DNA from 4 places in the Shewanella sp. 10N.286.45.A1 genome. Region 4 is predicted to be linked to each of the others. Evidence: predicted binding sites of a transcription regulator. Region 4 holds the regulator's gene; each other region holds the start of a gene.
The links. The regulator sigma-54, encoded in region 4, starts transcription at its own class of promoters, with help from an activator protein. The targets are predictions, from matches to a motif close to GTTGGCACGNNNNTNGNNT.
Positions count from the first base shown of each region.

Region 1: a site for sigma-54 is predicted at 2,462-2,480, ahead of AB4238_RS18330 (YccF domain-containing protein). Genes of this name have one in related genera too.
Region 2: a site for sigma-54 is predicted at 3,678-3,696, ahead of AB4238_RS09230 (TorF family putative porin). Genes of this name have one in related genera too.
Region 3: a site for sigma-54 is predicted at 2,911-2,929, ahead of AB4238_RS17510 (DUF3192 domain-containing protein). Genes of this name have one in related genera too.

Region 1 is NZ_JBFRMK010000274.1:360-6,247, reverse strand. Features, by position in the region: gene AB4238_RS18345 (substrate-binding periplasmic protein) at 1-151, shown strand, start outside; gene AB4238_RS18340 (M14 family zinc carboxypeptidase) at 233-1,231, shown strand; gene AB4238_RS18335 (alpha/beta fold hydrolase) at 1,231-1,989, shown strand; gene AB4238_RS18330 (YccF domain-containing protein) at 1,998-2,405, opposite strand; gene AB4238_RS18325 (1-aminocyclopropane-1-carboxylate deaminase/D-cysteine desulfhydrase) at 2,626-3,549, shown strand; gene AB4238_RS18320 (hypothetical protein) at 3,777-3,950, opposite strand; gene AB4238_RS18315 (mechanosensitive ion channel family protein) at 4,457-5,888, shown strand, end outside.
Region 2 is NZ_JBFRMK010000106.1:1,057-6,944, reverse strand. Features, by position in the region: gene AB4238_RS09260 (hypothetical protein) at 1-185, shown strand, start outside; gene AB4238_RS09255 (hypothetical protein) at 481-789, shown strand; gene AB4238_RS09250 (DUF4240 domain-containing protein) at 847-1,356, opposite strand; gene AB4238_RS09245 (hypothetical protein) at 1,528-1,914, shown strand; gene AB4238_RS09240 (response regulator) at 2,293-3,090, shown strand; gene AB4238_RS09235 (HU family DNA-binding protein) at 3,228-3,500, shown strand; gene AB4238_RS09230 (TorF family putative porin) at 3,742-4,437, shown strand; gene AB4238_RS09225 (hypothetical protein) at 4,907-5,086, shown strand; gene AB4238_RS09220 (alanine/glycine:cation symporter family protein) at 5,164-5,888, opposite strand, start outside.
Region 3 is NZ_JBFRMK010000254.1:21,569-27,456, forward strand. Features, by position in the region: gene AB4238_RS17485 (LysR family transcriptional regulator) at 1-26, shown strand, start outside; gene queF (NADPH-dependent 7-cyano-7-deazaguanine reductase QueF) at 67-924, opposite strand; gene syd (SecY-interacting protein) at 984-1,631, shown strand; gene AB4238_RS17500 (Zn-ribbon-containing protein) at 1,692-2,465, opposite strand; gene AB4238_RS17505 (hypothetical protein) at 2,471-2,821, opposite strand; gene AB4238_RS17510 (DUF3192 domain-containing protein) at 2,971-3,342, shown strand; gene AB4238_RS17515 (DUF2789 domain-containing protein) at 3,360-3,590, opposite strand; gene AB4238_RS17520 (GNAT family N-acetyltransferase) at 4,063-4,701, shown strand; gene AB4238_RS17525 (Mpo1-like protein) at 4,694-4,999, shown strand.
Region 4 is NZ_JBFRMK010000044.1:7,333-13,220, forward strand. Features, by position in the region: gene rapZ (RNase adapter RapZ) at 1-361, opposite strand, end outside; gene ptsN (PTS IIA-like nitrogen regulatory protein PtsN) at 565-1,008, opposite strand; gene hpf (ribosome hibernation promoting factor) at 1,011-1,298, opposite strand; gene AB4238_RS03935 (RNA polymerase factor sigma-54) at 1,329-2,840, opposite strand; gene lptB (LPS export ABC transporter ATP-binding protein) at 2,977-3,708, opposite strand; gene lptA (lipopolysaccharide transport periplasmic protein LptA) at 3,705-4,253, opposite strand; gene lptC (LPS export ABC transporter periplasmic protein LptC) at 4,318-4,875, opposite strand; gene kdsC (3-deoxy-manno-octulosonate-8-phosphatase KdsC) at 4,872-5,423, opposite strand; gene AB4238_RS03960 (KpsF/GutQ family sugar-phosphate isomerase) at 5,425-5,888, opposite strand, start outside.

The DNA.
Region 1 (5,888 bases), on a different contig from region 4:
AGTACAGTTGAATAAACATATTTTGACCCACAAAGAGCTTTATATTGCCTTTAAAAATAATGAAGAAGGTAAGAAGTGGCGCGATCTTTTTAATCAAGGTTTGGCTAAAATCGATGTGGATAAAATACTAAAACAGAACATGCCGCAATAGCTTTGTCATCTGCTTGACCTTACTCTGTCTTATTAGTCGCTTATTTTGTTCTCTTGACCTTAATCACTTCGCTATTAAATCATGGAAACATTGCCTACTGAGTTACAAACATTAGTGGACTTGATTGAGCGCTATCCGCAGTTGCATGCTAGAACCTTGGCTAAAGTAGAGCTTAAAAACCATAGTTATCCCGTTATTAGCGTTGAGTTGGGGGCAAAGGGAGCTGACGTGCCCTGTGTATTATTTGTTGGAGGCGTGCATGGCGTCGAGGTCATTGGCATTCAAGTAATAATGGCGTTGCTTGAAAGTATTCTATCTAGGCTTGAATGGGACTGCCAATTACAGCTGTTGTTAAGCAAAATTAAACTCGCTTTTGTTCCAATTGTTAACCCTATCGGATTACAAAATGGTACACGCTGCAATGGACAGCGAGTGGATTTAATGCGAAATGCTCCTATAGAGGCAGAGACGAAGGTTACCTTTCTCGTTGGTGGCCAAAAACTGTCATCTCATTTGCCTTGGTATAGGGGGCGTAAAGGTGTAGAGCAAGAAACGCAAGCTTTGATCCAGTATGTTGAACAGCTCAAAGCGAATGCCTCTAGCCTTATATCCTTAGATGCACATTCAGGTTTTGGTATGACCGACCACATCTGGTTTCCGTTTGCGGGTTCTAACAAACCGATACAAAACATAGGACAGATCCATTATTTAGAGCAGTTATATCAAGCAAGTTATCCTCATCATCGTCACTACAGTTTTTCACCTCAAAGCTTAATCTATCGAACTCACGGTGATATTTGGGATTACCTTGCAACGCCAAAAAATGATAAGCCTTTTTTGCCATTAACATTAGAGATGGGCTCTTGGAGCTGGGTAAAGAAAAATCCAAGGCAAATGTTTAATTTTGCGGGATTTTTCAATCCACAAAAGCAACACCGACAGTTAAGGGCATTACGCAAGCATACCGTTTTGATGCATTTTTTAATGGACTTAGCAGCAAGTCGAGAGTTGGAGAGTATGAGTTCAGATATGTTAATAAATCAACATCATGCCGCTTTAAGCCGATGGTTTCTGCGCTGATGGATATTGTGCCTAACATTAGCCAAACTAAGTGGATACTTGTGCGCGGTTTAATGCGTGACAAACGTCATTGGCAAGATTTTATTGGATCCTTATCTGCAGCGGTAACGGCATTCAATATCGATGTTATCGCACTCGATTGTTTAGGCAACGGTGAGTTCAGTCATGAGAAAAGTCCATTAAGTATTGCGGCTTATGCCAATGCGTTATTGGAGCAATTGGAGGGGAGTGATAACTGTATTATAGGGCTATCAATGGGAGGAATGATAGCGTTAGAAATGGCACGCTTAGCGCCAGATAAAGTCAGTAAAGTTGTTGTCATTAATACTAGTGCCGCCAATCTTTCGCCATGGTATAGACGTTTTAGTTTAATTGCAGTATTAGCTGCATTTAGGAAGCGAAATAGAAATCACGGGATTGATTGCTTGGAAGCCACTGCGCTCAAATTGTCTAGTGAAGGTTATGGAGATAACCACGCAATCGCTAAGCGTTGGACTGAGCTGAGGTTACAAAATCGAGTTGAATTTTTTAATGTTCTACGTCAAATTTGGGCTTGTGCTCGGTTTAGGTGTTGTGACTCACTGCAGCAGCCTATTGTTGTTTTTAGTGGCAAATTAGACAAATTAGTCTCGCCTGAATGTAGCAAGTTAATCGCGGAACATTATCGATGCCAGCATATTGAATTTACTGACGCAGGGCATGATATCAGTTTAGATAGTTCAGCTGCGCTTATCGCGCAGCTTAAAGCAGTGTTGTGATGAAAGGTTTAAGCTTTCGCAACCACGGTTTGACCAATAGGAGTTAAGCTTAAAATTGCTAGTTTTAAATGCTGTAGCGCAAACGGGATCCCGATGATGGTGATTGCACAAGCAAAGGCGTGCATAATGTGACCAATGGCAAGCCAGATCCCAAACAGTAAAAACCAAACAATATTGCCGACGGTACCAAATGCGCCAGTGCCTAGATCTTCCATGCCCGTGTGAGAACGACGATTAACAGAGTCTTGACCAAATGGCCAAAATGTCATCTCACCAATGACGAAACAGGCTCTGCCGAAAGGGATACCGATAATACTGATGAAACACAGTAAGCCTGCAAACCACCAAGCAAGACCCATTACAAAGCCGCCTAAAATAAACCATGCTATGTTAAACACTAAGCGCAATACTGCCATTTAAGATCCCTCAAAATAAAATTTAGTCACCAATCTCGATGACCCAATTTACAATAATGCCATTATCATGCCATGTTTTAAGTTGTTGTTTTAACTATGTTAGTTTGTGTCGTTGCGATTGCTTGTTAAGCAAAACCACTAAAAAGTGGCCTATTAGACTGCTAGTTCCTGAACTTAACACTATTTACGGGTACAATTATCCCCCCACGGTTTAAAGAGAATGCTTGTGTTCATCAACACACCAATTGATAGTATCGAATTTAACGGTAACCGAGTGTTTGTTAAAAGAGACGACCTGCTTCACAAAGAGTTCTCTGGCAATAAAGCGCGAAAATTTGCTTATTTTTTGAATAATGAGTTCCCAGGTGTTTCACGACTGGTTGGTTATGGCTCTCCTGTGGCGAATTCTCTCTATTCAATGTCCGCTCTTGCAAAACTCAACGGCTGGCAGCTTGATTTCTATACTGACCATATAGCTGCACAAGTGCTGAATTCTGAAAAGGGCAATTATGTGGAGGCCGTCGCAAACGGCGCGAATGTTATTGATTTATCGCTTGTTGTGGACAGGCAAAACCGAAGTTGTCGCGAATATATAGAGCAAGTGGTACTTCCTGCTGACAACCAAGCACTGTTTGTGCCTGAAGGTGGGCGCTGCCTTTATGCTAGGGAAGGGGTGCATCAACTGGCTAAAGAGATAAGCGACTGGTATTCACTAAGTCAATTGACAGAACTTACTGTGTTCCTACCTTCAGGAACAGGCACAACCGCTGTGTTTCTGAGTGAATACTTTTCACTCAATGCCCCCGCTATTTGCGTTAAAACCTGCGCCTGTGTTGGTGACGAAAACTATCTTTCTCAGCAATTTTCAGAGTTAATATCAGATCCGTCGCTTCACCCCCAAGTAGTGAAAACTGACAAAAAATATCATTTTGGAAAACTTTATCGAGAGTTTTATCAGATTTGGCAAAAAGTTGCTGAGCAAGGGATAGAGTTTGAACTGTTGTATGATCCAAAAGGGTGGATGTGCGTAGAAAAGCTATTCTCTGATACTGAAGACGTTAATATTCTCTATATACATCAGGGTGGTTTATTGGGAAATGCGACCATGTTACCGCGTTACCAGCGTAAGTATCCTACCACTTAATGCATTGGTACTAGTGCGTTGATAATTTATGTTTTATGGTGATTTTAGATTGAGGGGTGGGTATCCACTTGGTTAGGCTTTTTACCTGAGCAGAGGTAAAGCCTGAACCAAATGAAGTTAACTAAATAGCTGAATATGTTTCAGTCCTATTCGTTTGCCTATGAAGACAAACTATCGATACGAGTGAGAGGAAATGTATCGAAAAGTCGGTACTACAGATTTAACACTTACTTACTTGAAGACAATAACCACTTCATAAATTTAAGCGCTTCAGTGCGCTTTGAAAAAGTCTGTCTATTTTTACCTTGACTGTCAGTAAAGGCGATTGATGATTTGTTGACAGAAATTGAGTCTACTGGAAAGTTAACGGTAATTTCATGTCCATTTACTAGGTATGACATATGGTCACACTCCTTTTTATTAATGCTACCAATATTGGTAGTGTTTTATAACGATAGAATATCCTTAGCATTTTCGCGAAAGATGAATTTAAGTTCCATTCGAGATTACTCATCTTTTTATGCTTATACAAGTGGCTTGGTACGCAGTATTGTTAACGAATATGTCGCTAAGATCACAAATACTGAACTATTCTCAAGCTGCAACGAAGTAAAACATAAAGATATGACAGTAAAATGACTGCCGATTAAGATGATCGAACCTGTTGTGATAACGCTTATGTGGGGATCAAACGACGAATCGTGGACTTTACAGAAGGCGGTGAAAGTATATCAAAAAAGGGTATATCTCTAAAACTGAGCGGATTATATCCAGTTAGCACAACTTGTCAACACAATTAATCAAAATCGTATAGGAAATATAGTTAATTATTAAGTGTTAACAATACGTTAAACCATGCTAAGTTTAATGTAGCTTCTAAGTTGTTGGCTTTTAAAGGGGTCTATTAATGACAAGGATTATTTTTTATTTGGGACTGATATTGCTAGCGAGCAATATTTCTGTTGCATCTGCGGTTACAACAGGGCTTGCTAGTGCTGTTAAACCGAATGTAGAGTCGTCAGATGAGCCGAATACCACGAGTGTTAAAACCAGTAGTTATGACTATAAAGATAGTTTGTTTAGAGACACTCCGCGAGGAACGATTGAGGGGTTCTTTGAGGCAACATTTGAGCAGAATTTTGATAAAGCAGCCAAGTATTTAGATCTACGCTATTTGCCCGATGGAATGTCAAAGGAGCTTGGGCCTGAATACGCAAAGCAATTAGTGGCGATCATTGAGCGTAATATTTGGGTCAATCTTGAAGAGATCAGTGATTTACCCAGTGGAGCAAGTGATGACCAATTGCCAAATTATCGCGACGCATTTGGCCGAGTAGAGGTTAAAGGCAATCAGATCACCCTTTTATTGCAAAAAGTCCCCGATAAACAACTCGGTAAAATTTGGAAAATCTCCAATGCAACAGTCGCGAAAGTACCAATGTTGTATAGCGAACTCGGTTATGGTCCCATCGTTGAGTGGTATGTTCAAAATATTCCACAAGGGCACCTGTTTAAACTGAACTTGTGGGAATGGGCGCTGCTTATCAGCTACCTTGTTCTAGCATTACTGGTCGTTATTCCGCTGACTTGGCTTGTAAAAAAGCTCATTCTTCGCAGTCAATATCAATATAAAGCTGATTTAGCCCATTTAGTGGTAGGGCCTTCTCGCTTGTTATTAGCGCTATTACTAGACCGTGCATGGATGGCTAACACCACGCTTTCGGCAAATGTTATGGCGGTCGTTAACACTGGGTTTCTTTTGGTTATTGCAATTATCTGGTTTATTTGGAGTTTGACCGACGTATTGCAAAATAGTTTACGCTTACGTTGGATTAATCAAGGCAAGAGCCAAACGGCATCGCTGTTACGGCCGCTAGCTAATTTTATAAGGGTGATTCTCGTCGCTCTGACTATCTTGATCTGGCTTGAACATCTGGGCTTTGATGCATCAACGATACTTGCCGGGTTAGGGATTGGTGGCGTAGCGATTGCCTTAGCGTCTAAACAGTCGATTGAAAACTTTATTGGTACCATAACCTTATACTCTTCAGCGCCAATAAGAGTAGGCGATGTGGGGCGGTTCAGTACCATTACCGGCACGGTTGAAGAGATTGGCCTGCGCTGTACACGTATTCGAACCATTGATAGAACCGTGATAAATGTGCCTAATGCGCGTTTATCTGAGATGGATATCGAGAATATATCTGAACGAGAGAAAATTCGTTTTAAAACCGATATTAGGTTGGATTATAAAACTAATACCGAGCAGTTACATGGGATTATAGACGATATAAAGAGCTTACTTGTAAAGCATGACAAAGTAGATGAAACACCATTAA
Region 2 (5,888 bases), on a different contig from region 4:
ATAAGAGTGGCTATAATTCGGGAGGATACGATAAAAAAGACAACTTTGATGATTACTCTAGCTGTAAGGCATTCTCTCAACAGCAATCTAAAAAACTGAATAATGCAACTTGGGAGTGTGGCCTTAATTGTACTTTTGATTCAATGCGCCAGGGATTTCATTGTGAAACAATGACTAATGACTAACGAATAAAAATGTTAACGTAATTGATGTCCCACAATCTCTAATCGTAACAATTATCAATTACTAACAGAAAACAAATAAATATTTAAGCAGCTGTTTTTATTCTCATTTGCACACTCCAAGTATTAAACAACCCTCTGCTCACTTTTCGTTCAGCTTTGGTACATGAAGTATTCGATAACATACGTATCAAGCAAACGCATCCCCAGAGGAAAACCTCTTAGCTCAGTCGCAATATGCACAAGTTAAGAGAAAGCAGTTCCTATACTGGTCACTAATTAATACTTGGAGTCAAATATGAACTACTCAAACATTACAAAACTACCGTTTTCAGGTCGTCTAGCATTTATCGCTGCAATACTGTTCTCATTCAGCTTCATTGGTCAAGCGAACGCCAACGACTTTACTCCAGTCGAACAAGCTGCAGTCGACGGACACTTTGAAATCCTGGCAGAACAGCAAGCTCAATCAGACCAAGAGCTAGAGAGTAAACTTCAAGCAGAGTTTGACGAGCAGGTAAATGACTCAGAAGAGGAGTTTATGGAGCTAACGTGTGAAGCGCACGGTTATGACTTCGACAGTGAAATTAGCGCTTGTACCGACTAAGTATCGTGATACAAAAAAACGAGGCCTTACCTCGTTTTTTTGTCTCTGACTACCGTCTTAAAACGGAAAAGCGGCACTCAATAATGGATAAGTAGCCTTGAGCTGTTTTTTCTTATGAGAGAATTTCTTACCTGCTGGTGACGCCTGGCCTGATGGCACATAGGGAAGTTCATCATCGGCGCGTTCTTCATAGATCTGACCGGCGATCAAATCATATTCATCTAAAAATGGGTAAGCATAGCCATCTTTCTCTGGCCACTCCGTCAAATGCCCAAGCTCATCGGGTGACTCTACAACTTTGTCGTACCAGTCCTTACCTAGAGAGATCAGAAAGCACCTAAACTCAGCAAAGGCATATTCTGAATCGCAACCAGTGATAATGTAAGCTGCACCCCAAACAGCCCAAGAATAACTGCGGCGCATCTGCTGACCGAAGATTTTATCAAAATCACGCAACTCTTCGTTACTTAAAAGTGCCAACTTCTGCTTCAATACTTCAGCTAAATCGGTTTGATTTTGCGAGGGAGAAGTTCGGCTAACCAGCTCCCAAAACTGTGACTCTGTCATTGTGCTCTCTAAAAATGCGGTGGCTATAGCGCTATTCTAGCGTAATCCTCGACAAAAGAGTTAGCTCTGCCATTAAAACTACAAGGATCCCCACTAGACTCACTGCGTTGATTTTTTTACACTCACAGCGGTCTACACATAACCGCTTTATACAACAAAGTTAGGAAGCCAATGAAGAAGCCTCACCCCATGCTGGCAGTGTTAATGTTTATCTATGTCCTGCTAGCTTTTGCCGCTCTATGGCGCACCGCGACAACCCAATCCTATGACCTGTTCACTTTAGGCGTTTTCCCAGTGCTATACGGGCTTATAATGCGCCGCTATTGGGCTGCTGTAGTACTCAAAATATATTTGGTAATTCAGACTGTAGCACTATTAGCATTAGCCACTGCAGCCGTTATTGCTTACCAAATTACTCCAGAAGATGTAAAAGTGATTTTTCAAGGGCGTGATATTCCTATTAGCGCGATAGTTATCTCAGCATTGGTTGCTATGAGCTTCCAATATTGGATTGCCTTTAGCCAGAAGACGAAAGATTATTTAAAACAAGAAGAATAAGTTTCAATTTAACAAGGATTACTGTCGCATTATAATGCGGTGGATAGCCATAGAACTAGGGTCTGTTGACCTTTCGAGCTCAGTTTTCGTTCGATTCTTTACCGTAAAGAATAATGCTTCTAGTGCTAGGCTTGAGCGATAACGCATAGCCAGCTAAGTGAAGAGCTCATAACGCATTCTAGTCATAAAAGAATAGAAGCAATGAAACGAATCCAAAGGACAGCATTTCTTGGCCATTTTTTCTACGTTAAAGACTATTTGTGGAGAATGACTACACTACATAGCCTCTACCTTGCCAAAATGGCCAATAAATTGCTGTAAAAACAACCATGAAAGATCAACAGCCCCTAATAATAACGATAAGTGGTAAAGCTAAATATGAGCGATTTACAACCCAGTGAACTGTCGATACTGCTCGTTGAGCCTTCTGATACTCAGCGAAAAATCATTGCAAACCGATTAGAGCAAGAGGGTGTCAAACAGATCCAAACTGCTACAAATCTTGAGCAGGCACTTGATATAATTAAACGCCACCAACCGGATCTCATTGCCAGCGCAATGCACTTTGAAGATGGTACAGCCCTAGAGCTGCTAAAAACGCTCAAGTCGACAGAGCAATTTAGTGATATTCAGTTCATGTTAGTCTCTAGCGAGTGCCGCAAAGAGCAACTAGAAAGCTATCGGCAATCTGGCGTAGTCGCCATACTGCCAAAGCCATTTACTTCGAGCCATCTTGGAAAAGCACTCAACGCAACGATTGATCTACTCAGCCACGATGAATTAGATCTGACGCATTTCGATGTACAAGATCTACGAGTACTGGTGGTTGATGACAGCAAAATGGCAAGAAATGTCATTAAACGTACAATTACCAATCTTGGTTTACGTATGATTACCGAAGCCCAAGACGGCCAAGAAGCGATTGAGATCATGCAACAGCAGATGTTTGATCTAGTGATCACCGATTACAATATGCCCAGTGTTGATGGATTGGCACTAACACAATTTATTCGCAACGATAGCGAGCAATCTCATATTCCTATTCTGATGGTGTCATCAGAAGCCAATGACACCCACTTAAGTAACGTGTCACAAGCAGGAGTCAATGCGCTATGTGACAAACCGTTTGAGCCTCAAGTGGTCAAACAAATCCTGTTTCAACTGCTCGAAGAGTAGAAAAATTGAGAAATCGTTCCTATTTTTGACTTTAAAGGCTATTTCATAGGCTTAAAGCGCTTTTCAAATGCAAAAGCTTGTGGCATGTTAGATAGCGCTACTAACAAATAAATCTACGGAAAGAAGAGACGATTCAAATGAATAAGACTGAACTTGTTGCAAAAATGGCTGAATCTGCGGAATTAACGAAAGCTGAAGCCGCACGTGCATTAAAATCTTTTGAAGAAACTGTTGCAGAAGCGATGAAGAATGGAGAGAAAATCTCTATTGTTGGTTTTGGCTCTTTTGAAACTTCAGAGCGTGCAGCTCGCACAGGTCGTAACCCACAGACAGGTAAAGAGATCCAGATCCCAGCGGCTACAATACCTAAGTTTAAAGCGGGTAAAACGCTTAAAGATAGCGTTAACTAATCACAATCTCTGTGATTAATATAAAACCTCCTCTAAGGAGGTTTTTTTATGCCTGCAGAAACCTATCTTCCGCTTCAATATTGCACTAAACCAGTGCCTCTTGCCCTAAATTGACTCAAAATAGACACTTCGTAACCAATAAAACTCCCTAAAGCAATGTTTTATAATATGAAATTTTCTGGCTTGGTCCTTGCTTTATCCTCTATGACAATGACAAAAATGATAATCCTAGGGGAAGAGAATGAACAAGCTATTATTTGGTACTGCAGTTATCACCACAACTTTACTACTGAGTACTTCAGCACATGCTGCGGTCGAAGCCAACATTGGAGCGACATCTAACTATTTGTGGCGCGGTATAACTCAAACAGATGATGCTGTCGCGGTGCAAGGCGGAGTCGATTACAGCCATGATGCCGGCTTCTATGCTGGTACTTGGGCTTCTAATGTCGACTTTGGCAATGAAACCAGCTATGAAATTGATTTTTATGCAGGGTTTGCTGGCAGTATTGGTGATGAGTTTGGTTACGACATTAGTTATCTTTACTACGCATATCCAGATGCTAATGACAGCGTTGATTTCGGTGAAGTGACGCTAGCAGCCAGTTGGAAATGGATTGCTGTAAGCTATGCCCATGTAGTTAATGCAGGAAGTGATGTCACTGGCGTTCCAGCACTTGATGAGAAAGATATGGGTTACCTGCAAACAACCTTAACTTTCCCTCTATCTGATTCCCTTTCAATTGCCGCTCATTACGGTTACTCAACGGGTGATGTGGTAACGGCTTGGTATGGTACAGATAACTATGCTGACTATTCACTTTCACTAAGCAAAGATACAGATTTTGGTACTGTCTCTTTTATGGTGAGTGATACTGATCTTGAAGACGATGATGCAAAAGTTCTGCTCGGTTACAGCTACAGCTTCGATCTCTAATCACTAGATTAACTATAAGCAAGCGATCTGCACAGGGTGTTTTTGACAAACGAGTGCAAAGTGAATGCATGATGCAGTGGGCTCCCATTGCATTTTCATTCAATGCATAATCAGCTCAGGCGATCCAAAGCGCCCTCCTAGCTCGCGATCTTAGCGGTAAACTTAACCAAATCAATCCGAGGTTATATCTAAAGCAACCCAATATAACGTTATTTAATTTCACTAAAATTCGCATTAAGTAGTATTTCAAACCATTGGCTTGAGCAAACTGTAATTTTGTTATACAGATCGCATATTTTTATTTAATTGCCTGCTAAATTCCTTCTTAAGCGCTCACTAATGTGGCGGTAAACTCCGCTAAAATGAGCACGATAAAATCTGTTATTAACCTATAAGTATCAATAACATTTTCATTATTTGGCAATATAAAATGCCAAGAAGATGGATACTTCTTAAAGAGGAATTCGTGATGGCTCAGATACTAGATTTTGTGCCCAACGATGCAGAAATTGAAGCGTTAACAGCCCCTAAAAACAAAAAGGCAGCTGATGATTTAGCGCACAAGAAAGATGTCAAGAAACGCTTAGAAGCTTACTTAGAAAGAACCCAGCTAAAACAAGCAATGGGCGATGATGAGTTTTGGGCTTGATACCAAAGAGATAAGCGCAACAAAAAGCTCCTGAATTACATCCAGGAGCTTTATGAATCAATCAGCCTCACGACAAACTACGACTCAGCCGCTTCCGTTTCACGCTTCTTAAGAAAGTACTCTCTTGTCAACGCAAACACGACTGGGCTTAGCAACGCCAAAGCGATCAAGTTTGGTATCGCCATCATGGCATTCAGCGTATCTGCTAGTAGCCAAATAAACTCTAGAGAACTCACTGCACCTAAAGGCACCACGATCACCCAAAGGATCCTGAAAGGCTTAATCGCTTTTACGCCAAATAAGAACTGCACACATTTCTCACAATAGAAGCTCCAGCCTAAAATAGTGGTAAATGCAAAGACTGACAAAGCAATTGCGACCACATAGTTACCCATAGGGAATGCATGTGAAAATGCAAAAGAGGTTAATGCCGCGCCATTTTCACCTGATGTCCATGCGCCTGACACAATAATCGCCAAACCAGTAATGGTACAAACGATCAAGGTATCAATGAAGGTACCTAGCATAGCCACTAAACCCTGAGCCACTGGATTGTTAGTTTGAGCTGCAGCATGTGCAATCGGCGCACTACCAAGACCCGCCTCGTTAGAAAATACGCCACGCGCTACACCAAAGCGAATTGCCGCCCATACCGCAGCACCAGCAAAGCCACCTTGTGCAGCAACAGGATTAAATGCACTGTGAATAATCAGCTCAATTGCCGCTGGAATCTCTGCTGCATAAACCACTAATACCGCAATACCAGCCGCGATATAAAAAATGGTCATAATAGGTACAAGCT
Region 3 (5,888 bases), on a different contig from region 4:
AACTTGTCCAAACACTAGAGCTATAAAAAACCGAGCTCATCGGCTCGGTTTTTTGTTAGGGATAATTTACTGTCTGGCGAGACGATGATTATCGGCAGGGTTTTCAAAGTCACTGCGATAGGGATTGATATCTAAGCCGCCACGGCGAGTATATCGTGCGTAAACCGTAAGCTTTGCACATTGGCAGAAACGTTTCAAATCAACAAAAATACGCTCGACGCACTGTTCATGAAACTCATTGTGCTGCCTAAATGAGATCAAGTAGCGCAGCAGTTTCTCACGGTTAATTTTAGGTCCTTGGTAACGGATCATTACCGTGCCCCAATCGGGTTGAGAGGTGATTAAGCAGTTTGACTTGAGTAGGTTTGAGGTCAATGTTTCAGCGACCATCACTTTTTCATCAACACTGTCGACTAAGTAATCTGGGTTAAAACTATAATCATCGACTTCGATATCGAGATCATCGATACAGGTTCCTGGCAGGTCTACAATACGTTGATGGCTAAACTGTTTAGGCTCAATGACTTTAACGCTGACCTCACCCTGTGCGCATTCGCATAGGTCATTTCTTAAGGTCGATTGCACGGATTGAACATCATCAAATTTAGTTTGGTTAAAGCTGTTTAAGTACAGCTTAAACGATTTTGACTCAATTAAATTAGCGCTTTGATAATCTAAATTGAATTCTGCAATAGCCACCATTGGTTTACCCTTGGCATTGAGCCAAGACAGTTCATAGCCGGTCCAAATATCACAGCCATGAAACGGCAAATCATTGGTAAGTCCAATTGCATCACGGTTCAGTTTGCGCGGCACGCCCTGTAGTAAAGAAGCATCATACAGCTCTTGGTAGCCAGTCGACTTGCCTAATGTTAGTTGTGAAAGTTCGGCTGCGTCACTATAGGGATCATGATGTTTTGTCATCAATACGGTTTCCATGTCAAAATAGACCCTTATTATAACTGATTTTGGGATCGGCTTAAGTGTCTTCTTTACCTGCTCTGGATATTTTTTTAAACGACTATCAACAAGCTTACCTTGATGCATTAGGTGAGCACCCTAGATATTACGCCCAGCAGCAACCGTCTGAGTGCATTGTGGGTGACGTTGACGTTGAAACAGAAGAGGCGCTGCAATGGAACAGCGTTGTTCGAGTTGATGCAGGACGATTTGATAATGTTGAGCATGCGCTAGAGTTGTCTTTACATGATGATATAAATGGCTTTTATGGTTCTCACTTTGCTGCATCACTGATGTTTGATTCACAATGGGGGACTGGAGAGCTATTGCAAGCATGGAGCCAAAGTGATTTTGAGCATCTGCAGCAAAATATGATTGGTCATCTAATGATGAAAAAGAAGCTTAAACAGGAGCCTACTTGGTTTATTGGTGTATTTGATGATGAAGACAAGATGATCACGGTAAACAATGCTGATGGCAGCGTTTGGGTAGAAATTGCCGGTCAAGTACAAAGTCTTAAGTTAGCGGACTCTTTAAACAGCTTTATCAGCAAGATCAGCCCGCGTGTTACGCCACCGGTTAAATTGGTCGAGGAAGTAATCCCCGCCTATGATCATCCGGGGATCTGGCAGCGAATGAAGATTATGTGGCGTAATTTGCTGGGTAAGTAATCCCTTGCTTCATTAAAAAGCCTGGGTAATGGGCATACTCAGGCTTTTTATTGAATGTTATTACAGATGATCCCAAGAGATATTCGATACGATACGGCATGTGTCGCAGCGAAAATGAAACATATCTAGTAATGGCTCATCAAGCAGCCATTGATTACTGCCACACTTTGGGCAACAGCGCTTTTTCTCATTGGCGAGGCTTTCACCGCCCACGCGATAGAGATAATAGTAAGTTGGGATCTTGGTTAGATACTCGACTCTGCCGCGCAGATCCCAGCCTCGTCTAAACAGATCGCTCTGATGACTTGTTAACTCTTCCAATGCGGCGAATTCTGCCTTTGTCGCAGCTGCCATCTGTAATTCATCACATGCTTGCCATTCGGTCTGCCAGCGGATCATGCGTTTATGATCGCCATTGGCAGTAGCTGGTATTTGATAAAGTGGTATAGGCTGCAGTGTATCGCCATTTCTCAGCGGTGAGCACATATGCACATAACTGGTATAAAGTAGCTGCCAGCTTGGTGTTTCTTGGCTAGAAACCTCCGAGTTAATATCCTGACCAATATACTTTTCTCGTGGGGCAAGCAGTTTAGCGTCTGTCAGTTCGGAGAGCGTCTTTTCAACCCATGGACTGTTAAAACGCTTGGCAAGGCTGCTTTTCTCTGGGGTTAATAAGCGAGCTTTAAATTCACCGTCATTAAAGGCAACCGCAAATTCACGACCAAGTATTTGACCATTTGCTCGGTAAGCCTCTAGTAACCCATTAATCGCTTTTTCTGCTGCTGTAATGGTGGTGTTGTCGAAACATTCAAATCTTAATTCAATGACGTGCATTGTCTTTATTTCTCACAGGTTTTTTTGGCAGCCGATTCAAGTATGGTCAATCTTTGCATTACAGCTTTAAGCTCAGTTTTAAGTAGCACAAGCTCTTGCTCCAATTTTTCCACTCTACGTTGATCGTCAGTAGATTGCTGCTGCAGATTTTCTTGTGCGCTAGCATTGATTTGCGCGGTTGTTTTGATACTGGCTTTATCAGCATCACTCATCGACTTGTATTGTTGTAGACCCTGGATCAAGATTGGCATTGCCACGCTGATCCCTAATTTGGTTTTAATTAACGCAAGAGTAGGGTTTTTACCTTCTTTGCTAAGCTGTTTTGCGGCGCAGAGTACTTGGTCTAGTGGACTCATCGTTGGTTAAATTCCTTACTCTTAATAGTCTATTTAGTAAAAAGGGTTTACTTAAATCAGTTAAGCTCCATAAAAACAATAACTTAATTATTGGCATGCAGTTTGCTTTATCAAAGTTTATAAAATCAAAATAAATACAGGAAGTTAATGTGAGAAAAAATTTATTAAGTTTAGCGTTTTTTGGGATTGCAAGCATAGGGCTAACTGGCTGCGTGATCAATGTTGGTGATGGTGAATCAGATTGGGATAGCAATGGTTCTTGGCAGAAAACACAAGAAACTAACCGTGGCAATCTCGCTAAGGTTGCTTTGGGAATGTCTAAAGATCAAGTGACGACGCTTATGGGCACTGCCGATTTTAATGAAGCCTATGTCCAACAAGATAAAGAAGTGCATGTGTTGTTTTACCGAACTCAACGTTTAAAAGGCGACGGTAAAACGACTAAAGACGAATGTACTCCTGTCGTCATTAGTAATAACGCAGTCGTCGGCTGGGGTGAGATGGCTTACAGCAAAATTTAAGCGTTACCCCCGCCAAATTACTTTCTTAATAGGGTGTCCAGATGGTCAATAACATCAGACCACTGGGCATCTTCTGCTAATGCTTCTGCCAAAAAATGTCGTTGTGATTCGCTCCAAAAAACAGCTTGTTGAATAAGCTGCCCCTCTGGTAATTGATGCTTTCTAACAAATCCCTCAATGGAATTAGCATCACTTTGCAAACCTAATTGTTGAAATAGATGTTTGAGATCTCCCTGGGTGGTATCCATGCCGTTATCTCCGTTGAAAAGTGCTTGGCTATAGTATGGCTCAAACCTCATATATCTGCTGTTTCAAACCGGTTCAATTGTTTTAGCTAGGGCGGGGCGATCTTTGACGGTTGTTTTTGCGCCAGTTTATTGGTTATTTTAACAAGGTGTAGGCTATGTGGTTTTGCATTCTCTAAAGCAAGAAAATAGCCAGGAAGTGCGGCTCTTAAGGCTCGCTTCAACACTCTTATCACTGCGCGACGAGCTTCTTACTTAGCGAGCGGTGCAGCATCGCTCAAGCCTTGCCCTAAAAGCATTGAATACGAACAAAATCCTAGCCCGAAAGGTCAACCGCCCTAGTCACTGTTTTATCATGAAAAGCTAAAGTATTAGCGTTAAAGAGTGGCTGTTAATGTTTGCTTTGATTAATAATTGCACTTTTCGTAAAGCTTGATACATTGGTATTGTGTGATCTCGATCTAGGAAAATAACAATGGAAAATCAAGCCATGGAAGAGTGCCGTGCTGTATATCTAACAGCTGAAGATTTAAGAGTCGCCGCTTCTATTCTTTATAATGCATATCACGATGACCCTTTCTTTATGGATGCTCTGTATCGCAATGATACTGCTCAGTATGAGCAAAAATTGCGCGGTGCAATTCGTGAAGAGTTAAATGAACTGTGGCAACAAGAGCAGGGATTGATAGGTATATTTTCAGATGAACGACTCATTGGAGTCGCCTGCATTGCGACTCAACAAGTACCACTTGGAGAAGCGCGTTACTGGCATTGGCGTTTAAAAATGCTGATTAGTGCTGGCTGGCAATCAACTCAAGCTTGGATCAAAAAAGAGCATCAGATAGTCGAAAGCTTACCAAATGCTAATTGTGGGATAATTCAATTTATTGCTGTTTCAACTAATGAACAGGGGAAAGGGTATGGCAGCCAGCTTGTTAAAACGGTACTAAGTTGGTGTGATGAGCAACCGCATCTTGATGGTGTGGGTGTATTTGTTAGTGATGCTGGCCATAATAAGTTATTCGCCAACCACGGCTTTGCAAAACTAGAGGAGCTAGAGATAGGCAACGTAGCTGGAGAGTTGATGTTCTATCGAGGCCAAAACAATGAGTAAGCGGTTTAATAGTTTTGCTGAGTTTTATCCATTCTATCTTTCGCAGCATCAAAATAATATTTGCCGAACTCTGCATTATGTCGGTAGTTCTCTGATTATTTTAATGCTGGCGATTATCCTCTACTCAGGCCAATGGCTGCTACTTTTGTCGCTTCCTGTTATAGGTTATGGATTCGCCTGGCTCGGGCATTTTGTATTTGAAAAAAATAGGCCTGCGACATTTGAGTACCCTTTGTATAGCTTACTGGCTGATTGGGTTATGTATTTTGCTGCTATCCGTAGAAAAATTAAACTGTGATCTCCGTTTAGTTTCTCATTGTTGTAAGAGATCTCTTACTTTACTGTGGGAAATCCTATGAAATTAATGTTGATACAACCCCTTATATCTAGTTTACTACTTTTAAATCAATCGATTACCATAAAAACCATTTGCTGCAATAATGTTACAGCTTTGAGAGGGAATAGCGAAAGAGCCTTTTTCGCTTAATCGATAGATATACTTAGCTTAAGAAATCGCGAGAGACAACGCTGTGACTTTACTCGGTATAAGCTGCGGTTTGCGTGTCGATTGTTAGATTTGGTTATATCAGTCAATAAGTATGTTAAGCCACTAACTTAAGGATAAGTTAGTTTAATATTGGTGATGCTTGATTAGTTGTCGCCTTTGTAGGGCTTGATTATTAACCATATACTTATTAACAAGTTAGGAATTTGCAGGAAGCAACCAGGACAACCTCAGGATGAGGAATTTAGCTTAGGATAAGCTGATAAATGGATTTTGTACCATGTGTACAAGGATATAAATGGACTTACAAGGAAGATGCAGGACGCACGTTAAGCAAGGATGATGCAGGGAGCACATATATAGCGGGAAAGCTAAAAGAAGCTAGATCTGGGCGCACCGAAAGGTGCGCCCTTTCTTTTAGCTAAATATATCGTTTGATGATTTGCTCGATTACATGTAAGAGATCTCTTACAGCTTCGTGCGAAATAAGGGCTTTAAGTTGCCGTTATTTAGCATGAATAATGTAAATTAACATATTAATCATGCGCTTAGTGTTTTTTGCTGGTGTATATCTAATGTGAACGAATGTTAAATCATCGATCTTTAGCTAACATTTGTTTGATTTTGACTTATTATTTGATTGTGCAAGGACGCATGTGGAAAGGATTCACAGATTAGGAAG
Region 4 (5,888 bases):
GGCCTTCAAGTTGAATGGCTTCTTTCAATGATATATTGGAATGAGACAGTGGATGAAGTCGGCGGGTTTCGTTGTAGCGTTTAAGCAATACTTCATCGCTTGAGTTTAGGAAGAAGCTGAGTAACTCGACACCTTCAGGTAGATTGGTTAGGTGCTTTTCTAGCTCTGTCTCTTTCTCTGGCATATTGCGAATATCGACACTAATAGCGACGAACTCTGAATTACCCGTTAGCTGCTCTAGCAGTGTTCCCATCATCGGCAACGGAAGATTATCGACACAATAATAGCCGAGATCTTCTAGCATTCTTAAAAGAACGGATTTTCCAGAACCAGAACGACCAGAGACTAAAACGAGTTTCATCTTTTGACTACCTGATAGAAGTTAGAATGAGTGTTTTATATATGTTTACAAGATGTACTATGGTATAGATTAACTTTTTTGTTGGTGAAAGCAAGAGCTTAGGCAAGAAGGAGATAATAAATAATATTGCTGTCATATATACTCAGGTCTTTAAATAACCTAGTTGTATAACATAAGGTTATTTAAAGACCTGACTAAATTAGCTATTGAGTGATCAAATCGTACAGCTCTGATTCACTGGTGCTTTTTCTCAACTGCTTAACGATAGCTTTATCGTTAAGCTTTTCAGCCATTGAAGACAAAGTGGCTAAGTGTTGCTCACATTGCTCTGCAGGAACCAAAAGTGCAAACAATATATCGACCGGCTGCTTATCTATCGAGTCAAAAGAGATCGGTGTTTCGCATTTGATTAATATGCCCAATGGATGGTCAATATTAGTCAATCGTCCATGCGGGATTGCGATACCGTTGCCTATACCTGTGCTACCCATTTTTTCGCGAGCTAAAAGGCTCTCGAATATCTCTTGTGAAGATAGAGTAGGGTACTGGACAGCGGCAATGTCGCTGATTAATTCCAGTACTTTTTTCTTACTGCCCGGAGTGGCACAGGTGGTGCACTCCGGCTGCAGGATGGTACATAGTTCCATCGTTAGTGTTTGGTCAGCTTCTCTTTGTGTTTAATAACCTGACGATCTAATTTATCGATCAGGGAGTCGATTGCGGCATACATGTCCGCATTTTCCGAAGTGGCAAAAACTTCCCCTTTTTTAAGGTGGATTCTTGCCTCGGCAATCTGCTGCATTTTTTCTACGTTCAAAATGACGTGGACATTATTGATCTGATCGAAATGACGTTCAAGCTTTGTAAACTTTTCTTCTACATAGCCACGCAGCGATGCAGTGATCTCGATGTGATGTCCAGTAAGGTTAATTTGCATAGAAAATTCCTCCAAGTGCCTAATTTTGAGTTATAAACTCTTACGTTGGTTTGAGGGCGGGATCAGCATTGCTTCACGGTATTTCGCGATAGTACGACGAGCAACTTTAATCCCTTGTTCTGCCAAAAGTTGCGCCATTTTGCTATCGCTTAATGGTTTCTTTTGGTTTTCAGCAGCGACTAACTTCTTAATAAACGCTCTAATAGCTGTAGATGAGCACTCTCCACCGTCGTCGGTTCCGACATGACTAGAGAAGAAATACTTTAATTCGAAAATACCTCTTGGGGTATGCATATACTTTTGAGTGGTAACCCTTGAGATGGTGGACTCATGCATCTCAACAGCTTCTGCAATATCGTTTAATACCATTGGCTTCATGGCTTCATCACCATATTCAAAGAAGCCTTGTTGGAATTTAACGATGCAGTTACTGACCTTTAATAAGGTTTCATTACGACTTTCTAAACTTTTGATAAACCACTTAGCTTCCTGCAAATGACCGCGGATAAACTGGCCATCGGCTTGGCTTTTAGTGCTGCGGGCCATTGATGCGTAATGTTGATTAACATTAATTTTAGGCATGTAATCTGGGTTTAGCTCAACCACCCAGCGGCCTTTCTTTTTGGCCACAGAGACATCGGGAATAACGTATTCATCTTTGCTGCGGGTGACTGCCAGCCCTGGTCTTGGGTTGAGAGTTTGGATCAAGCTAATGGCTTCACGTAGCTCATCTTCTTTAAGCTTAGTTTTACGCATTAACTGTCTAAAATCGCGCCCTGCAATCAAATCTAAATAGTCTTTGATGAGTAGGCGAGCATTATCAATATGTGGCGTAGTCGTCGCATATTGAGCCAGTTGGATTAAGAGACATTCGCTTAAGTCGCGAGCGGCTACACCTATAGGGTCGAAATGCTGTACGCGTTTGAGCACGGCTTCAACTTCATCAATTTCTATCTCTGGATCGCCCATCGCCTCAAGAATGTCTTCACAGTTTTGAGTGAGGTAACCACGTTCGTCAATAGCATCAATAATTGCGGTGGCGATAGCCAGGTCGTTATCAGAAAATGGTGTTAAGTTCTTTTGCCACTCAAGGTGCTCATACAAGCCTTCGCTGGTTTCTCCTTGGAATGGCATATCGTCATCACGCATCCCGCCGGAACTTGCATTTGATGAGACGGTATAAACTTCATCCCAGGTGGTATCCATCGGCAGTTCATCTGGCATTGAGTCTTGAGTTAATGCATCAGAGGTTTCTACTGCGGCGCTATCTTGCTGGGGATCGACTTCGGCGCTGGCGCTGTAATCGTTATCGCTATCTGATTCTGAGTAGTTATCGGATTCGCTGGTGGTGCGATCTTCGTTGCTGACAGGTTCGCCGTCAGATTGCTCTTCATCTAATTCTAGTAGGGGATTAGACTCTAATGCTTGCTGGATCTCTTGCTGCAGCTCTAAAGAGGACAGTTGCAGTAAGCGGATTGCCTGCTGTAACTGTGGAGTCATGGTTAGCTGCTGACCCATTTTGAGCTGAAGTGACGCTTTCATCTTACCGCTATTCCCTACACTGTAATTAAACGTTGAAGCTCGTTAATTTGGCGAAGAGAGCGTAAAGGCCCAACACTATGATTATATTAGTATACTTAACTAGTGTCGCGCTTTAAACGCTCATGTTGTTGATTAACTATAGCCTGAATTGTTCACCTAAGTACACTGCTCTAACCTGCTGGTTGTCTAAGATTTCGGCAGGCGTGCCTTCTGCAATGAGATTTCCGTGACTTACGATATATGCATGTTCACATACGTCTAATGTTTCACGAACGTTGTGGTCAGTAATAAGCACACCTAGGCCGCGACTTTTTAGCTGTTCAATGATTTTTTTAATGTCGATGACCGAAATAGGATCGACACCTGCAAAAGGTTCATCAAGCAAAATAAATTTTGGGTTGGCTGCTAGCGCTCGTGCAATTTCAACTCGGCGACGTTCACCACCAGATAGTGCCATACCTTGGCTATCTCGTATGTGAGTAATATGAAACTCTTCAAGTAAACTTTCTAGCTGCGCTTCACGCTGCTCATTATCAATATCGCTGCGAGTCTGCAGTACTGCCATGATGTTGTCACGGACCGAAAGTTTTCTAAAAATACTCGCTTCTTGGGGCAGGTAGCCAATACCTTTTCGAGCCCTAAGGTGCATCGGATCTAAGGTTAAGTCATCTTCATCAATAAAGATCTGCCCCTTGTCGCTCTGTACTAACCCCACAACCATATAGAAAGTTGTAGTTTTACCTGCTCCATTTGGACCTAATAGACCGACAATTTGCCCTGTTTTTACCGTTAAACTCACGTCTTGAACAACAGCTCGATTTTTATAACTCTTAGCTAAGTTGCGTGCGGTTAGCGTTTTTTGGATCATTGCTGCTCCTGCTTTTCTATCGGTTCCGCTGGGGTTTCAGGAGTCTCTTCTTGGTAGGCTTCAGGCTGAATGATAGTAATCACTCGGTCATTGCCTTGGCCGGTGCTTTCTGCAATAAGTTGCTGTAAACCAATATTGTACTTAATGCGGTTACCTGTGACCTGGCTACCCTCTTGCTCGAGTGTAGCATCACCTAGCAAGGTTAAGGTTCTGGTCGCGAGTTCGTAACGGATCTCTTTGGCGCTTGCCGTTGCGGGGCGACCATCTTCCATGACTTGGGTGTATGTTGCTGGCTTACCCGTAGCGACTAGGGTTTTCCCTGAGTTCGCTTCTTTAGAGAAAACCCGCAATTCATCAGCTTTCATTTTAATTGAGCCTTGAGTCACCTCTACAGGGCCAAAAAAGATAACCTGATTGTTTTTGATATCAGCTTCTTGGCTTGCAGCGGCAATTTTGACCTCTTGCTTAAGGTCATCGACAGCGGCATAGCTGCTAATGCTAAGCAGACACAATAGACCTGCAAGTATGGATTGATTGTATTTCATAACTTCCTTCTACTCGGCCATTAGTGTGACAGTACGAGTGAGTATATTGGTTTTTTTGAACAGCTTATTTAGCATCGTAGATCCCTTCGACTTCGCTGATCAGTTTTACACTTTGAGCATTAAGGTCAGCATAAAGACCTGTACCTTGAATAACAAACTCATTGCCGGTGACGTGAATAATTTCATCAGAGGTCATTATCATGGTATCCAAGTCTAGCTCTAAATAAGATGTCGATAATGTTTGAATCGGCTCTTCAGGGCTAATAGAGTCAATAATAACATTGTTTTGTAATGAGACCTTACCGGTTAAATTGTTATGGCTGCCTTTCGTTGCTCTTAAGCGCCATTGTGCTTGGCCATCATCGGGATAGATTAAATACACTGGCTCTGTGAAGTAAGTCATACTGGCATCTTCATAGTGTTCCATATGCTTGGCTGTGACCTTACTATTTACAAACCCTGCTTCATTGTACTCTGTGCTGCGTAGGTCATCGATGATGTAATTGGGCCGCTCGCTTGCATCGACGTCTAACGTTTGATCGCCTTTTTTTGACTGCACCTGCCAATAGAGGATCAGTGCTGTACCAAATAAGGCGATTATCGCTAGGGTGACGCGATTCATATGCTCATCCCATGAGCTGACTCAAACTTGTCTTGGCTAAGCAGCAGTAGATCTGTTAATTCGCGCAGTGCACCATGGCCGCCTTTAATGTGGGTCGTCATCAAAGCATGCTGCTTAACGTATGGGTGGCCATCAGCTACGCATACAGATAGGCCCACCTCCTTCATAACGGGAAGATCAACCATATCATCTCCGATATAGGCGACTTCATCAGGACGTACATCGTAAAGCGCTAGCAATTCTTGGTAAGGATCGAGCTTATTATCGACGCCTTGGTAGATGTGAGTGACGCCGAGGGCTGTCATTCTGTCTGTGACAATTTGTGATTTTCGGCCGGTAATAATAGCCACGTTGATACCACTAGATAGGACTGAACGCACACCGTAACCGTCGCGGGTATGGAAAGTCTTAAGTTCCTCTCCGGCATTGCTCATGTAAACCAAACCGTCTGAAAATACGCCATCGACATCACAGATCAGTAGTTTGATCTTGCTGGCTGCTTGCCAAACGTCATCACTGATTGGTCCGTAAAATCCTTGCTTAGACATATTAAATAACTCCTGCTTTAACCATATCGAGCATGTTCAATGCGCCGACGGGTTGTTGCTTTGAATTGATGACGATAAGACCGTTAATATTTTTCTCTTCCATGACTTTCAATGCTTCTGCCGCCAAAACATTATCGGTAATTGTGACACAGCCTTTACTCATCACATCAGCGATAGAGGTAGTGCGTAAGTTTACCTCAGCATCAATCACTCGACGCAGATCGCCATCGGTGAAAATCCCGACTAAGGTGTTTGCTTCATCAATAATGGCCGTCATTCCTAAGCCTTTTTTAGAGATCTCATAAAGCGCGTCGGTAATGCAAATATCATGTTTTACTAAAGGCAGTTCATTACCGCTGTGCATCACGTCGCTGACTTTTAATAATAGCTTACGACCTAAGCTTCCACCTGGATGAGAAAGGGCAAAATCATCTTTGGTAAAGCCACGTGCTTGCAGTAAAGCAA